3 regions of the Cobetia sp. Ld8 genome follow, and region 1 is predicted to be linked to each of the others. Evidence: predicted binding sites of a transcription regulator. Region 1 holds the regulator's gene; each other region holds the start of a gene.
The links. Region 1 encodes sigma-54, which starts transcription at its own class of promoters, with help from an activator protein. Its sites were predicted from a motif close to TGGCACNNNNNTTGCTNT; they were not measured.

Region 2: ACJJV2_RS09660 (aminomethyltransferase family protein) is a predicted target of sigma-54. The motif match lies at 3,335-3,352, and genes of this name have one in related genera.
Region 3: ACJJV2_RS04025 (HAD-IIB family hydrolase) is a predicted target of sigma-54. The motif match lies at 2,313-2,330, and genes of this name have one in related genera.

Annotation. Positions count from the first base shown of each region.
Region 1 is NZ_JBISHF010000008.1:639,199-645,080, forward strand. Features, by position in the region: gene lptC (LPS export ABC transporter periplasmic protein LptC) at 1-543, shown strand, start outside; gene lptA (lipopolysaccharide transport periplasmic protein LptA) at 652-1,230, shown strand; gene lptB (LPS export ABC transporter ATP-binding protein) at 1,234-1,974, shown strand; gene ACJJV2_RS13715 (RNA polymerase factor sigma-54) at 2,208-3,656, shown strand; gene hpf (ribosome hibernation-promoting factor, HPF/YfiA family) at 4,317-4,625, shown strand; gene ACJJV2_RS13725 (PTS sugar transporter subunit IIA) at 4,635-5,105, shown strand; gene rapZ (RNase adapter RapZ) at 5,243-5,882, shown strand, end outside.
Region 2 is NZ_JBISHF010000007.1:1,153,034-1,158,915, forward strand. Features, by position in the region: gene ACJJV2_RS09645 (protein glxC) at 1-528, opposite strand, end outside; gene ACJJV2_RS09650 (glutamine amidotransferase family protein) at 528-1,445, opposite strand; gene glnT (type III glutamate--ammonia ligase) at 1,563-2,897, opposite strand; gene ACJJV2_RS09660 (aminomethyltransferase family protein) at 3,572-4,717, shown strand; gene ACJJV2_RS09665 (XRE family transcriptional regulator) at 5,018-5,725, shown strand; gene ACJJV2_RS09670 (GNAT family N-acetyltransferase) at 5,790-5,882, shown strand, end outside.
Region 3 is NZ_JBISHF010000006.1:539,032-544,913, reverse strand. Features, by position in the region: gene ACJJV2_RS04030 (glycosyl transferase) at 80-1,291, opposite strand; gene ACJJV2_RS04025 (HAD-IIB family hydrolase) at 1,333-2,229, opposite strand; gene ACJJV2_RS04020 (TRAP transporter large permease subunit) at 2,534-3,835, opposite strand; gene ACJJV2_RS04015 (TRAP transporter small permease subunit) at 3,835-4,491, opposite strand; gene ACJJV2_RS04010 (TRAP transporter substrate-binding protein) at 4,658-5,740, opposite strand; gene ACJJV2_RS04005 (FadR/GntR family transcriptional regulator) at 5,833-5,882, opposite strand, start outside.

The sequences.
Region 1 (5,882 bases):
TACTATCTCGACGGGGCAGACATGACACGCTTCGATGCGCGCGGCGTGGCGATCCAGTCCATGACCTCGCCGCATATCGAGCACACGCCAGGCGATGACGTGACCCGGGCGCAGACCCCGAAGATTCGCACCAACGACAGTGAAGACCGCCGCTGGTATGCCACGGGAGACAGTGGCGTGTTGAGCGCCGGCGGCGACACCTTCACCCTCGAGGGCAATGCCAGACTGCGCCAGCCCGATGACCGGTGGACCCTCGATACCGATGTCCTGCACTACAGCCGTGATCAGAATCGCGCCTGGAGTGACGTGCCGGTCGTGATCACCCAGAATGGCCAGCATGTCGAAAGCGACAGCTTCAGCGCCGACCTCTCCCAGGATTCCGCCGTGCTGCAGGGCCGTGTTCGCAGCGTCCTGCAACCCGGCACAGGCCAGAGCGAGGCCAGCAAGGAAGCCGAGCGCATCGACTCGGGCACCGACAGCACCAATACCGATGATGGGCGCGTCAACAGCACCTTCGAGGCAGCGCCTGCCAGCGGTGAATGAACCCGCCGGGCTGGCCGTCAAGCCATGACCCGCGCCGCAACACCTTCTTCTCTGCCGCTCGATGGCATCATTGCTCGGGCGGCGATCCCGTCATGCCAAGGAGCCACCATGACTTCCACGACTCGCAAGCCCTTGACGGCCTGTCGCCAGACCCTCAACAGCGGTGTCATGGCGCTCTGCCTGGCACTGGGCATGTCCACCTTCGCCCCGGCCGCCATGGCGCTGGACAGCGATGCCAGCCAGCCGATCAACATCGCCGCGGACGCCCTGTCACTCGATGACAAGGCCGGTACCGCCACCTACACCGGCCAGGTGGAGATGCGCCAGGGCAGCATGAAACTCGATGCCAGCCGCGTCGATATCAGCCGCGCCGGCAGCGGCGAGATCTCGCTGGTCAAGGCCACCGGCAAGCGTGCCTACCTGGAACAGCAACCCGCGCCCGACGAGAAGCTGGTCAAGGGCTGGGCCGACACCATCCGCTACCATGCACTGGAGCGCCGCGTGGAGCTGGTCGGCAACGCGCGTCTCGAGAAAGGCGATGACACCTTCGAAGGCGGCTACGTGGAGTACTTCCTCGACAAGCGCCAGGTGAACGCCAACAACAGCAAGACGGCACAGCAGACCGAAGGCGGTCGCGTGCACATGACTCTGACGCCGCGCGGCGCCAATGCCAGCAAGGAAAACTAAGTCATGACTGCTGCTACTCCGCGTACGCTGAGCGCTCGCCATCTGGCCAAGGCCTACAAGGGCCGCAAGGTGGTCAAGGACATCTCGCTGGAGATCCGCCAGGGCGACATCGTCGGCCTGCTGGGCCCCAATGGCGCCGGCAAGACGACCTCGTTCTACATGATCGTCGGGCTAGTGCGCGCCGATGCCGGCAACGTCTCCATCGATGACAAGGACCTCTCCGCTGCCGCCATGCATCAGCGTGCACGCGCCGGCATCGGCTATCTGCCGCAGGAAGCGTCGATCTTCCGCAAGCTGTCGGTGGCCGATAACATCATGGCGATTCTGGAGACCCGCAAGGACCTGGATCGCAATGGCCGCAAGGCACGCCTTGAAGAGTTGCTCGAGGAATTCAGCATCACGCACATCCGCGCCAGCGCCGGCATGAGCCTGTCCGGTGGTGAGCGTCGTCGGGTCGAGATCGCCCGTGCACTGGCCACCGAGCCGGACTTCGTGCTGCTCGATGAGCCCTTCGCCGGCGTCGACCCCATCTCGGTGGGCGAGATCAAGAGCATCGTGCGCCAACTGCGCGATCGTGGCATCGGCGTGCTGATCACCGACCACAACGTGCGCGAGACGCTCGATATCTGTGACACCGCCTATATCGTCGGCGATGGCCAGATCATCGCCCACGGTGACGCGGACTCCATCCTGGCCAACCAGCAGGTGCGCGACGTCTACCTGGGCCACGAGTTCACGCTCTAGGGTCAGCGGCTGCGCTGAGTCCTCGCGAGGCGAAAGCTTCAAAAGCCGCTGCGTGATTTTATCGCGTAGCGGCTTTTTCATGTCTGACATCAGACGCATGCATGACGTCCATACCACCTTGGTGGAAACATGGCATGCAAGTTGCTTGAATATTCACGGCAACCACTTGTCAGTGCCCCGAGTCACGGTATAGCGTAGTAAGCACGTTCCTTTGCCGTGAATTGACTGACTCCATGAAACCCACCCTGCAACTCCGCCTCGGCACCTCGCTGACCATGACGCCGCAGCTCCAGCAAGCGATCCAGCTGCTGCAGCTGTCGACGCTCGACCTGCGTCAGGAGATTCAGCAAGCCCTCGAGTCCAACCCCATGTTGGAGCTCGACGAGGACTACGAGTCGCTGGATGTCGTCGAGACACAGGATTCAAGCGAGATCTCCACTGCCGACTCCTCGAGCGAGATTCCCGAGGAATACCCCCTCGACAGTGACTGGTCGGACCTCTACCAGGACCACGCCGGTAGCCTGACCAGCTCCGGCAGTGGCAGCGGGAGCGAAGAAGGGCCGGACTTCGATCGCAATACCAGTGTCGAGAGCCTGCAGGACCACCTGCGCTGGCAGCTGGCGATGACCGACCTCGATGGCCGTGAACGCCAGATGGCGGAGAGCTTGATCGATGCCGTCGACGGTGCCGGCTATCTGAGCCTGTCACTCGATGAGCTGGTCGATGGCCTGCGTGGCCAGGGCCTGCCCGGCCTGAAGGCCTCCGAGCTCGAGCAGGTATTGCTGCGTCTGCAGCAGTTCGACCCGACTGGCGTCTTCGCTCGTGATCTGCGCGAATGCCTGCTGCTGCAACTGGCGCTGCTGCCGGATGATCTGCCGCTGCTGGCGCAGGCGCGCCGCTTGGTACGTCAATTCCTCGAGGCACTGGGCAACGATGACCGCAAGCTGCTCAAGCGGCGCCTGAGCCTTGACGATGACGAGCTGGACCACGTCATCCGCCTGGTACGCGCGCTCGACCCGCGTCCGGCATCCGCCTGGGGCGAGCCCGCCAGCGATTACGTGATCCCTGATCTGCTGGTGCGCCATACCCGCCATGGCTGGCAGGTCGAGCTCAACCCGGAAGCGCTGCCCAAGCTGCGCATCCAGCCGGAATACGCCGCGCTGATCAAGCGTGCCGACAAGTCCGCCGACAACACCTTCCTAAAGGACAACCTGCAGGAAGCGCGCTGGCTGATGAAGAGCCTGTCATCACGCAATGACACCCTGCTCAAGGTCGGCCGCGAGATCATGGCACGCCAGATCGACTTCCTCGAGCAAGGCGAGGAAGGCATGAAGCCGCTGATTCTGGCCAACATCGCCGAAGTGGTCGAGATGCACGAATCGACCATCTCGCGGGTCACGACCCAGAAGTACATCCACACCCCGCGCGGCGTCTTCGAGCTCAAGTTCTTCTTCTCGAGCCAGGTTGGTGGCAGCGGCAGTGGCGACGCCCACTCAAGCACCGCCATTCGTGCCCGCATCCGCAAGCTGATCGCGGAAGAGCCGGCCCGCAAGCCTCTCTCCGACTCACGGCTGGTCGATCTGCTCGCCAGCGATGGCATCGAGGTCGCACGCCGTACCGTGGCCAAGTATCGCGAAGCGATGGGCATCCCCTCCTCCAGCGAGCGCAAGCGTCTGGCCTGACGCATCACCTGCGGCTGCCATGCCCAGCTCTCACCTCCACAATGGCAGCCGTCGCCAACCTCAAGCGTTGGATTTTCCGCTCATCAGCCTCTGACTTCGCGGGTAGCGTTATGCCTGTCGCGCGCTCTGTCATGCCGTCAACCGCTCGCCAATTGCCCGTCATGGCCCATGACAGCGCGCAGAATGATGGTAAAAAACCGCCGTTCCGGCAGCGTCATTTACCGTCAATCGCATGTTTTTAAAGTCACTTTTGCGCGTATTGCACCTGGATGACACCCGAAGAACCTCCCGGAACGTCGCTTGCTCCACGCAATCGAAGCGCCTGAAAGGCGACGTACATGCAGGGATTGGCGACGAAAACCCGCCTTCTTGCGCGTCTTTCACGCACCACCCACCAGACGTGCCCTTGAAGTCCACTCCGTTACCCCTCACTGAGTTGAAGACAAGCACTGAGCCACGATGCAGCGCAGCGTTGATCTTTGCGCAAAGCTTGGGCATTGTCGGTACAGACGCTCACGACATCTGACGCCACTGGCAAGGGTGCGAAAACATCGCCAGACGGTGGCCGTCAAGCCTGTTGCAGAGCGTCCGATCAGGGTTTGCTCGTAGTCAAAAAGGGTTACAATTGAATGGCAACCCGCTGGATAAAGGAGCGTGTCCATGCAAGTGAATATCACCGGGCATCATGTGGAACTTACCGATCCTCTCCGCGATTACGTCAACGAGAAGCTCGCTCGCCTCGAACGGCATTACGACAACATCACCAATGTTCAGGTGACACTGTCGATCGAGAAGGAGCGCCAGCAGGCTGCCTGCACCTTGCACGCGGCAGGCGCTGACCTCCACGCCCTGGCAGAAGACCCCAACATGTACGCTGCCATCGACGCGCTCGCCGACAAGCTGGATCGCCAGCTGGTCAAACACAAGGAAAAGTCCCAGGCTCGCTCTCAGGGCACCGGGACCCGTTGACCTTCAGCCATGACACTTGATCAGATCCTTCCCCCCGAGCGCACGCTGTACGGTGTCCCCGGGGGGAGCAAGAAGCGGGTGCTTGAATTCTTCAGCACCTTCATCGCACAGAACATTCCCAGCCTGGACAGCCAGGAAGTCTTCTCGCGCCTGATCGGGCGCGAAAGACTGGGGTCGACCGGCATTGGCCACGGTGTGGCCGTGCCCCATGCACGCAGCCCGCATTGCAAGACGCCAATCGCTGCGTTTCTGAAGCTCGGTGAACCCATCGACTTCGATGCCATCGACGGAGAACCCATCGATCTGCTGTTCGTGCTGCTGGTGCCTGAGGAAGCGGATGAGACCCATCTGACGCTGCTCGGGCAGGTTGCGGAATTGCTCAATTCCCCGACCAATCGCTCGGCCCTGCGCCAGGCAGACAGCCAGCGTGCACTCTTTGAGGCATTGACCCAAGCCATCGCCGAATTACCGGCGCGCTGAATGACAGGCCCGGACATCGTCCGGGCTTTCGTCTTGCTGGCCTTCCATCGGCCGACGTACAGCGCACTGATAGCGGGCAGCCTTCTGCCCCACCCCTGCATTCTTTCGACGTTGACCTCGCCCTTGGAGAGCACTTCATGAAGATCGTGATCATCAGCGGCCGCTCCGGCTCCGGGAAATCCATCGCTCTCCAGGCGCTGGAAGACATTGGCTACTATGCCATCGACAATCTGCCCGGCATGCTGCTGGCGCCACTGGTCGATCAGCTCGAAAAGGACAGCCCGGCGCGCCGGCGCATCGCGGTCTCCATCGATGCCCGCAACCTGCCGGAAGCCTTGACCCGCTTCCCCGAATTGCTCGACAACGTCCGCCAGAGCGGCATGGACGTGCAGGTCGTCTACCTGACCACCGATTCGCGAGTGCTGCTGGAACGCTACTCGGCGACCCGTCGTCGTCACCCTCTGACGCGCGACAACGACCATACCCTGGCCGAGGCCATCGAGATCGAGCAGAAGACGCTCGCTCCCATTCGCCAGAAGGCCGATCTGGTCATCGACTCGACCAACCTGAGCGTGCACGACCTGCGCTCGCGCATCACCGAGCAAGTCGCCCAGCACAGCTCCCGCCACCTGACGCTGACCTTTGAATCCTTCGGCTTCAAGCATGGCGTGCCGACCGACGCCGACATGGTGTTCGATGCCCGCTGCCTGCCCAACCCGTACTGGGACATCAATCTGCGCGGCGATACCGGTCGCGATGACAGCGTGGCCGAATTCC
Region 2 (5,882 bases), on a different contig from region 1:
GCCCAGCGATGCGACCGTGCCCTTCACGTAGATTCGCGCTTCGTAGAGCGAATCGCCGAGCCCTTCACCGGCGTCGCCGCAGACCACCATGCGGCCCGCCTGGCCCATGAAGGCACTCATGGCCCCGATATTGCCCTTGACGACGATATCCACGCCCTTCATCGAGATACCACAGCGCGCCGAGGCATTGCCTTCGATGATCAGCAGGCCGCCGTGGGCGGTCGCGCCCGCGGACTGGGAGGCATCACCCTTGACCCGCACGCAGCCGGACATCATGTTTTCCGCCACCCCGACCCCGGTGTTGCCGTGGATGGTGACGCTTGCCTTCTGGTTCATGCCCGCGCAGTAGTAGCCCGCATGGCCATCGATATCGACACTGATGTCGTCATTGATGCCGCAGGCGATATTGTGGGCGCCGTCGGAATTGACCACTCGCCACTCACGCGCGTCCTTCAGGATGTCGGCATCGTGCAGGGCCTGGTTCAATTCGCGTAGCCCTTCAACGGCCAGATCGTGTGTCTTCATCATTACGCGGCCTCCGAACGGGCGGTGTCTTTTTCCCACAGATACAGGCGACCGGGTTCCGGCTCCCACACGCGGGCATCCTTGATGCCCGGCAGACTGGCCAGGGCACGGTATTCCGAGGCCATGGCCACGTAGTCATCGGTCTCGGCGATCACGGCTGGCTTGCAGGCGATCGGGTCACGCACCACGGCGAAGCCATCACGCGTGCCGATGGTGAAGGTGAAGAAGCCATCAAGGTCCTTCAGGGCGCCGGTGATCGCGGCTTCCAGGCTGTCGCCCTGCTCCAGACGCCAGGTCAGGTAGCCGGCGGCGACTTCGGAATCGTTGTCGGTCTCGAAGCTGATGCCCTCACGCTTGAGCTTGGTGCGCAGCCAGTTGTGGTTGGACAGCGAGCCGTTGTGGACCAGGCACAGGTCACGCCCGGTGGAGAACGGGTGGCTGCCCTGCAGGGTCACGGCGCTTTCGGTCGCCATGCGGGTATGGCCGATGATGTGGCTGCCCTGCATGCCCTTGAGGCCATAGAGGCTGGCGATATGAGCCGGCAGGCCCACCGCCTTGAGGATCTCGATGCTCTGCCCCACGCTCAGCACGCGAATCTGCGGGGCGCTGTCGGCAAGCCAGCCGCGCACGGCGCTCTCTTCCCCGGCGATCTTGAATACCGCGACACTGGCATTGCTGAACCAGTCCGCCACCGTGCCGACCTGCTCGCCCAGGCCCTTGGCGATCGCCTCCCAATCCTCATCGGCACCATCGCTTTGCAGCGTCAGCTTGATGCCAGCGTCAAATTCGTCGCCATAGATGGCGAAGCCGGCGCTGTCCGGGCCGCGATCGGTCATCGCGATCAACATCGGCTCGAACAGCTCCCCCAGGCGCGATTCCAGCGCCGGGTTCTTGAGATAAAGCCCTACGATTCCACACATGGTGATGTCCTCTCACGGGCAGGAGGCGTCTCCTGCCTGGTGTCTTGAGCGTGGTGGTGACAGTGGCGACCCTCGTCTGGCATGCCCCGCGAGATCCGCGAGCGCCGCCGGATGAGATCAGAAGAATTCGGCGTAGCGCTGGACTTCCCAGGCACTGACCTGTGCGTTGTAATCCAGCCATTCCTCGCGCTTGAGGCGCATGAACTCGGCGCAGATTCCCTCGCCCAGGCTCTCGCGCAGAATGCTGTCCGCCTCGAGCGCATCGATGGCCAGCGAAAGATTCTGCGGCAGCTTCTCGATGCCCTTCTCGGCGCATTCGCTCGGGGTCAGCGAGTAGAGATTGATGTTGTGGGGCGTGCCCGGGTCCAGCTTGCGCGCCACGCCATCCAGCCCCGCCGCGATGATGGCGGCGTGCACGAGATAGGGGTTGCAGCCGGCGTCCGGCAGGCGGAACTCGAGGCGACCGTAGGGCACACGCACCATGGCCGAGCGGTTGTTGTCACCGTAGGCGATGAAGACCGGCGCCCAGGTCGCGCCGCTGGTGCTGCCACCACCGACCAGACGCTTGTAGGAATTGACGGTCGGCGCGGCAAAGGCACACAGCGCCGGGGCATGTGCCAGCAGTCCGCCGAGGAAGTGGTACGCCAGCGGCGACAGGCCCATGCCCTGGGCGTCGGAGTCATCGCCGAACAGGTTGCGGCCGGTGTCATCACATACGGACAGGTGGAAGTGCATGCCATTGCCCGGGCGGTCCGCCAGCGGCTTGGGCATGAAGGAGCACACCATGCCCAGGTCATTGGCGATCTCGCCGGCGGCCATGCGCACGAAGGTGAAGCGGTCTGCCGAGGTCAGTGCATCGCTGTAGGTGTAGTTGATCTCGAACTGGCCGTTGGCGTCCTCGTGATCGATCTGATAAACGTCGAAGTCCACCGCTTGCAGCGATTCGACCAGGCGCTCGAGGAATTCACGCGAACGCGACAGGCCCTTGTAGTCGTAGCAGGGCTTGGCGAGGGTATCGCTCTCGTCCACCGGCAACAGCTCACCCGCTTCCCCCCGGCGGAACAGCGAGAATTCCGGCTCCAGCCCGCTATTGAGCGTCCAGCCCTTCTCCTTCAGGCGCTCCAGCTGCTTGAGCAACACCACGCGGCTGTCGTTGGCGAACGGCTGACCATTGACGTAGCCATCACAGGCCATGCGTGCATAACCCGGCTGCCACGGCACCAACGACAACGAGCTCAGATCACCCCGCGCCATGAAGTCCGGCCCCTCCGGCGACATGCCGAGACCACTGACGGCAAAGCCGGCAAAGCCGGCGCCCTTCTCGACCACATCCATCAGGCAATTGGCCGGCACGGACTTGGTCTTGGCAGCGCCATGAATATCCACGAACTGCGCCAGCAGATAGCGAATGTCGTGATCCTTGATGAACTGTTGCGCGTTTTCGGGTGACATCTGGGTTTCCTCTGAGAGCGGACCGGGTTTCATCTCCCTCGACACTGTCTGCCACCCCGGGAAACCTGACCCCTTGTGGTGACTCGCCACGTCAAGATAGCGGATGAAACGAGTTTTTGTGATTCCTGCTGGTCAACTTTATTTCCCCCAAAGAAAAGCATGCAGCATGCCATTTCGCCAACTGCCGGCCAGAACTTTTCACCAACCTACTGTTTTGCATGGAAATTTATTTTCCAAGTTCATTTCATCCCACAGGAAACGCCAGGTGATCCTGAGTGAATTTCTACCTGTTTCTCGAAATAGGCATCATTTCGGTGCCCAAAGCTCTCTCTTCGCACCAGCATGACGCAAAGCGCTAATATTCACGCCCTGATTCGTGCTGCCAATCGGCGCCTGACTCGCTCAAGTGCTGCCGTGGCCATGGCCTTTGACGGAATTGGCAAGCCCCTTGCTTAACTATGGGGAATGTTTCTTTCCTTCCAAGAATCGACTCTCGTGCGATCAGGCAAGGCAAGCAGCAGGCACAAGCCCCGGTGAAGCGCCTGAAAAGGCGAAAGAACAACAACACCTCCTGCGGCGGATGCGCGTCTTGCGCGACATCATCGCCAGCATCAGCAGGACTACGGCACCCCCCATTTACGCTAGGCAGCACGACTCACAGGAGAAAGGGACGCATGGCGAATTCATGGCGCATCTCGGCACTGGCCGAACAACACCGCAAGCTGGGCGCGGAGCTCGAAGACTGGAATGGCATGGGCACCGCCTGGAATTACGCCGTCTCGGACACGGCCGATGACCACGAGACCATTCGCACCCGCGCCGGTCTGATGGATGTCTCGGGGCTCAAGAAGATCCACTGCAATGGTCCGCACGCTCAGGCCGTGCTGGATTACGTCACCACGCGGGACATGTCCAAGCTGTATCCGGGCAAGTCGGTGTATGCCAGCGTCTTGAATGAGGCCGGCAAGTTCGTCGACGACTGCATCGTCTATTGCCTGGCACCGAACTCCTACCTCGTGGTGCACGGCACGGGTACCGCGAATGAAATGCTGGCCAAGAGTGCCCTGGGGCGCGCCGTCAGCCTGACCTTCGATGACGACATGCACGACATGTCACTGCAGGGGCCGGTCGCGGTGGATTTCCTGGAGCGTCACGTGCCGGGCATCCGTGAGCTGCGTTACTTCCACCATCTGCAGACCCAGCTGTTCGGCTGCCACGTGATGATCTCGCGCACCGGCTACACCGGCGAGCGTGGCTACGAGATCTTCTGCAAGGCCAAGGACGCCCCCTCTCTGTGGGAACAGATCCTCGCGGAGGGTGCCGACATGGGCATCAAGCCGTGCAGCTTCGGTACCCTTGACTGGCTGCGGGTCGAGAGTCACCTGCTGTTCTACCCGGCGGACAATTCCGAAACCTACCCGTACCCCGACCAGCCCGTGGGCGACACCCTGTGGGAACTGGGCCTGGACTTCACCGTCTCGCCGGGCAAGACTGAATTCCGTGGCGCCAGCGAACACTTCGCGCTGCAGGGCAAGGAGCGCGTCAAGGTCTATGGCGTGCTGCTGGATTCGAAAGACGTCGCCCAGATCGGTGACAAGATCTACGCCGACGGCAAGTGTGTCGGTGTCATCACCCAGGGCATGTACTCGCGCCTGAGCGATCGTTCCATGGCGCTGGCACGTCTCGAACCCGGCTATGCCGAGCATGGCACCCCGCTGACCCTCAAGACTGGCACTGACGGCGAGACCAGCCTCTCGGCCATCAGCCATTCCCTACCCTTCGATGACCCGGAAAAGGCCAAGCGACTGGCTCGCGGCTGATCGCACGCCACAGCCGCGAGGCAACAGCTCAAGCCCCGCGGCAACAGTGCGAATCGCGTGATGCTGGATAGCGTGAAACCTGAGAGGCCTCCTCGGCATGGCGTCGAGGAGGCCTCTTGCATCACACGCCATGGAGTCAGGACGAGGACTGGCCACAAACGTGGATGAGGGTTGGCGGTAAACTTGATAATGTCACCCGATATCCGCACGCGGGTGACGCGCAACGACTCCTACAAGGACGCGTATTCTCATCCCGCCTGCCCATCCCTATCGCATTCACCTCCGCCACAGGAGTTATCCATGCCGCGAGAATCCTCCCATTCCTCCGATACCCCTCAACCGACAGCGCCTGACACGAAAGCGCCTTCGCTGGCCGCGGAACCTGCCGCGCAGTCCGAGGTGAAGGAGACCATCACCGCGGCAGCCGACGAGACACGCCTGGGGCTCGAGCAGCACATCGCGCGCGCGCTCAAGCAGCAGCGAGTCTCGCAGGGCTACAAGATTTCCGACGTCTCGCGTATCGCCGGTGTCAGCCAGGGCATGATCAGCAAGGTGGAGAACGCCCAGGTGTCCACCAGCCTCGATACCCTCAACAAGCTGTGCAATGCCTTGAGCCTGCCGATCTCGAAGCTGTTCAGTGATTACGATGTCAACGGGCGTGGTGCCCAGCACATCAAGGCCGGGCAAGGCATGCAGGTGGTGCGCACCGGCACGGAAGTCGGCCATGCCTATCAACTGTTGAGCTACAAACAAGGCCCCAAGAAGCGCTACGAACCCTTCCTGATCACCATGGATGACGCCAGCGAAGTCTTCCCCAACTTCTGTCATGCCGGGCATGAATTCATCTACCTGCTTTCCGGCAACCTCACCTACCGTCATGGTGACAAGTTCTATGACATGGGGCCCGGTGACAGCCTGGCCTTCGATGCCGGTGTGCCGCATGGCCCCGAGAAATTGAACGAGGTGCCGATTCAGCTGCTGTCGATCATTCACTACGACGATGAATGAGCCTCTCTGACGAATGAGACCCTCGAACATCCATCATCATCGTCATGGGGGCTGGACAACATCAATGAAGATTCGCCTTGCCACACCCGAGGATGCCCTAGGAATTTCACGCGTCGCGTCCGCATTGGGCTATCTGCCCCACGACGATGATGCGTTG
Region 3 (5,882 bases), on a different contig from region 1:
TTTCTCCTCCTGCCAACGACAACGGGGCTGCCAGTGGCAGCCCCGTTGTCGTTGGTCTTGCTGTTTCCCGCCGCGAGCGTTACTGGTTGTCCAGCTCCACCGCTTCGTGCATGCGCTCGAGCAGGTCCGGCACGGCTGACTGCACCCGGTTCCAGCTCGGAATGAAGGGCTTGTCGCGCGGATTGTCGAGGAAGGCGCTGCCGGCATCCATGATGTTGGAGGCGAACAGCTCCACCGCCGCTTCCTCACTGTGACGATCCACCGTCAGGCCATTCATGACGGCATCGTTGTAGTAGGTCTCGATCAGGTCCAGCGCGATACGGTAATAGGTCGCCTTGATGGTACGGAAGGTCTCGCCGTGGATCTCGACGCCAAGCGTGGCCAGTTTGCGATACATGGCCTTGGCGATGTCCAGACTCATGCGATTCAAGCCGCCCAGTGCATCTTCCTCGGACAGCGGCTGATGCTTGTGATCATAGGCATCAGCGATATCCACCTGACACAGGCGCTTGGTGGAATAGTTGCGATGGACCTCTGACAGCACGCCGATCTCCAGCCCCCAGTCGCTGGGAATGCGGATATCCGCCAGCACGTCGGTGCGCATCGAGAACTCGCCGGACAGCGGATAACGATAGCTGTCGAGATAATCCAGGTACGGCAGCGGGCCATAGACCTTCTTGAGTGCGCGGATCAGCGGCGTGACCATCAGGCGCGCCACGCGGCCGTTCAGCTTGCCCTGGGCGATACGCGAGTAGTAGCCCTTGCAGAACTCGTAGTTGAACTGCGGATGGGCCACCGGGTAGATCAGGCGCGCCAGCAGACCGCGGTCATAGGTGACGATATCGCAGTCATGCAGCGCCACCGCCTCGGCGATGCCCGAGGACTGCACGTAACCGGAGCAGTACCAGACATTGCGCCCCTTGCCGGCCTCCATCGGCGCCAGGCCATGCTCGGTCAGCTCCTCATCCAGCGCCCGCAGACGCGGGCCGTCGTTCCACAGGATGCGGTGATGCTGCGGCAGATGTGAGAAGAACTCCTTGGCATGCTCGAACTGGTCACGGTCGGCGCGGTCCAGCCCGATCACGATCTCGCTGAGATACGGCACCTGGGCCAGTTCATCGACGATATTCTTGAGCGCAGGGCCTTCCAGCTCGGAATACAGCGACGGCAGAATCAGGCTCATCGGCCGCTTGCGGGAGAAGCGCATCAGGTCCGCTTCGAGATCTTCCACCGGACGATCGGTCAGGTTATGGAAGTTGGTGATGATGCCATTCTGGTAGAAATCGCTCATGTCAGCTCCTTGTCATGCCGAAGACACGCATCAGGCAGGCGTCAGGCGCCCAGACCTCTGGATGTCCATTCTTCCGGCTGGCCATTGGCCAGCCAGTGACGCAATCCCTCGACCCATCCCTGCGGTCCGGGGAGATTGGCGCGAAAACAGCGGCGTTCATCCGCCAGTTGCGGATAATCGGCAAGCTCCCGATCACGTTGAGAGGTATCACCGACGCCGGGGATCAGCACAGCGTTGTCGACGGCGGCCAGCAGCGGCAGGTCATTGGCGCCATCGCCGAAGCCCAGCGTCCAGGGGCGTACCCTCTCGCAGAGCCGGTAGCGGGCGATCAGATAGCGCGCTGCCACGCCCTTGTCGCTGTCCCCGGTCACATGGTGGAAGCGCCCACCACGTGTCAGCTTGAGGCCATGACTGGCCAGACGCGTGCGAAAGTCCTCAAGACGCTCCGGCGCGTCGCGCCACACCAGCGGTTCACTGGCATCACGCTGTCCCGCCAGGGCCGCGTCGCCCTCCCCCAGCCCCGTCAGCTCACTGATTCTCGCCACCGACATCGAGGCGAAGCCCTCGAAGGCGAACTCCCCGCTCAGCTCCTCCAGCACCGCGAGAATCCTGTCGCGGGGCATCGCCACCGCGATACGACACAGGCCGTGTGCATCCGGGGCGCTGGCCTCTTCCAGCGGGTAGGCGCTCAGCCAATCGGCCGGCAACGCCACCACGCCGCCGTTCTCGGCGATCCACGGCTGGCCCGCCAAGCCCAGCGAGTCCATCAGCGGCGCCAGTTCGGCCGCCGTCTTGGAGGTGTTGGGGACGATCCAGGCACCGCGCGCGCGCAGGCGGGTCAGCCAGCTGCGCGCCGGGCCCGGCGAGTAATCGTGGTGATCCAGCAGCGAGCCATCCAGATCGGTCAGCAACAACAGCGGTGCTTGAGTCTCTGACATGTGAACTCTCCTCGTGAAGTGCTGCAGCGTGTCAGGGGTCACCTCGACAGGATCTCGTGGCACCGGACAGGTATTGCAAGAGCATTGCAGGGAATGTGCCAAGATGGTGCAGCTGCCATGACAGCCTGACCCCTCTCACCGTGACCGTGTTTGTGCGTCCGCTCATTTGCACCATAAAAGAGCACAAAGACTGCCTTGCATGATGCCTCGCCACACGACGGCGCAAATCTTTCGTCACCAACGACGACGCCCTCGCATCTGCGAGGGCGTCGAGTCTTGGGCAAGCGGGTAACGTCTGTAGAGCCTAGACCAGCCACAGCGACAGTTGCGGCCACAGTAGCAACATCGCCAGCACGCACAGCTGGATGGCGATGAACGGCAGCAGCGAGACGAAGATATCCTTGAGACTGATGCCTTCCGGTGCCACGCCTTTCAGATAGAAGGCGGCAGGCCCGAAGGGTGGCGACAGGAAGGACACCTGCATGTTGACCGCGAACAGCACACCGAACCATACCGGGTCGTAGCCGAGCTGCACGATGATCGGCACGAAGATCGGCAGGGTCAGCATCGCGATGCCGATCCAGTCGAGGAACAGCCCCAGCAGCAGCAGGATCGCCATCATCACCATGATGATCGCCAGCGGCGGGATATCCAGGCCGAGAATCATGCTCGACACGAAGCGGTTGCCGCCCATCAGGTTGTAGACCCCGACCAGCGCCGCCGCGCCGATACCGATCCAGATGATCATGCCGCAGGTGTTCATGGTCTGGGACAGCGCACGCTGCATCAGGGTGATGGAGAACTCGCCGCGCAGCATCACCGCCACCAGCACGCCGAAGCTGCCCATCGCCGCGGCTTCGGTCACCGAGGCCACGCCACCGTAGATGGAGCCCAGCACCAGCCCCGCGATGACCGCCGGCACACCGATGGCCTTGAGCAGCTCACGCTTGCTCTGGAAGCTGGCGCGGCGCTCCTCCTCGGGCATCACTGGCCCCAGCGAAGGGTTGCGCAGACAGCGGATCAGCACGTAGATGATGTAGCTTGCCATCAGCACGATGGCCGGGGTGATCGCCGCAGTGAACAGGTCCGCGATCGACTGGTTGGCGATCAGGCCATAGATGATCAGCACGATGGAGGGCGGCATCATGGTGCCCAGCGAGCCGCCGGCACACACCACGCCGATGGCGATGTGCTTGTCATAGCCGAGCCTGAGCATCTGCGGCAGCGCCAGAATCCCCAGCAGCACGATCTCGCCGCCGATGATGCCGGACATCGCGGCGAGGAAGAACGCCACCACGATGGTCTGGATCGCCACGCCGCCGGGCAGTCGCCCTGCCATCACGCGCATGGCATTGAACAGGTCCTTGGCGATGCCTGAGCGATCGAGCAGCGAGGCCATCAACACGAACATCGGCACCGCCACCAGCGAATACTCGGTGACGAAGCCATAGACACGACTGGTGACCAATGGCAGCGCCATCGGGCCGAACCAGCCGAAGGTGTAGGCCAGCGCGACCAGGCCGGTGACGAAGGCCAGCGGCAGGCCGGTGACCAGCAGCGCGAAGATGCCGCCGACCAGCAGCATCGTAGCTGTTGCGATATCCATCAGCGCGGCTCCTTGTGGTCAGCTGTAGCGTCGGGAGCGGCATCGGAAGTGGCGTCGGATGCGCCACTTCCCTCACTGCCGCCCTCGGGCGGACGGGGCGAGAAGAAGGTCTGGTAGAGATGCCACAGCGCCTGCAGGGTCATCACCGCCAGCGCGAACAGGATCACACCCTTGGTCAGCGCCGGAAACGGCGGATTCCATGAGGTGCCGGAACGCTCCAGCTGCCACTCGCCCAGCGGACTGTGCGAGGCACGCCAGAACATCACCCAGCCCGCATAGCTCATCGCCAGACAGAAGACGAACGTCATCACGTCATTGAAGCAGTCCAGCACGTAGCGAAAGCGCGTGCCGACCAGGTCGTAGAGCACACGCACGCGAATATGGCGATTGTTGGCCAGTGCCGCCGGACCGCCCAGCGCGAAGCTGGTCGCGACCAAAAAGATCACCGTCTCATGCACCCAGGAGGTCGGCGAATCGAGGCCGTAGCGCATCACCACTTCGAATACGCTGATCGCCATCGCCAGCAACACCAGCCACGCCGCGGCGCGCGTGCCCTTGCCCACCAGGCGGTCCAGCGGTGTCCGCGTGCCCAGATTCGGGTCGTGGTCATCCGACGCCTCGGGTAGCCCCGGCGACGCCACATCATGTTCTGCCATATCGAATTCCTTGCTGACTCGCTGCCTCAAGGAGAATCGGCGCGCCCAGTGAGCACGCCGACCTTGATCTCCCGCGTCGTTATCGTTCTGCGATCGTGTCGCCAAAAGCGTGGCTAGCTGCCTCTTGCCACACGGCGGCTGGCGCCCACCCCGCGCGCCAGCGGGCTCACATCAGGTTGCGGTCGGTCAGGAAGCTGACCACGGACTCGTAGACCTTGCCGGTCAGCTCATTCTTCTCGGCCCACACCTTCCACTCCTGCTGCGCGATGCGACGGAACTTGGCGCGCTCCTCCGGCGCCATGTCGATCACCTCGATATCCGGATTGGCGCGCGCCGCGCTCACCGCCTTGATGTCACGCGCCTTGAGGGTGAAGACCATGTCGTAGGCCATCGCGTCGGTGGCGGTCTCCATGATCGCCTTGAGGTCCGCCGGCAGGCCGTCCCAGATGCCCTTGTTCATCGACACCGCCACCATCGGCAACGAGTGGAAGCCCGGGTAGGACGGGTACTTGGCGAAGCTGTGCAGGCCCTGGTCATCATTGGTGGCGAAGACGGTGTAATCCGCCGCGTCGATCACGCCCTTCTCCAGGCCGGTGTAGACCTCGGAGCCCGGCAGGTTGACGGGCGCCGCGCCGGCCTTCTGGAAGATGTTGTAGACCATGCCTTCCGGGGCACGCACCTTGAGGCCCTTGAGGTCATCGACGGTGCGCACCGGCTTCTTGGAGACGAAGGACTCAAGCCCGGTGGCGCCCGCGCCGATCAGGTGCACGCCGTAGGGCTCGACCAGCTCGTTGTAGAGCTCCTCACCGCCGCCGTGCTGCATGTACTCGAGATATTCCAGCGGGTCACCCCAGGCACCCACCAGGTTGCCCAGCATGCCGAAGGCCGGATTCTGGCCCGAGAAGTAGGACGGATCGGTCAGGTGGCCCTGCAGGATGCCGGCGCTGACGGCGTCCAGCGTCTGATTGGCCTGCACCACGGCATTGACCGGCAGGATCTCGATGGCGATGCGGCCATCCGACATGGTCTTGATGCTGTCGGCCCAGGCCTTCTTGACCTCGAACTGCGGCTCCCCGGCCGTCTCGGAGGTCTGGAAGGTCCATTCGTACTCGGCGGCCCAGCTCGGTGTGGCGATCAGCGTGGCGGCCACGGCGGTGGACAGGGCCAGCGCCTTGAGCGTGACACGGGCGGGAGCGACAGTGGTGAGCGGCGAGGTAGTGGTGAGCGGCGAGATAGTGGAACGCGGCATGGTGAAACTCCTGGCTTGTTGTTATGACGTTCTAGGGTCAGTGGAAGACGTGCAGGCACTTCCCGGCGTGGCGAAACGCCGCGAGGTGCCGTTCACTCGCTTGATAGCGGTGCAGACAGGCTGGGCAGCTGGCCGAAGCGGC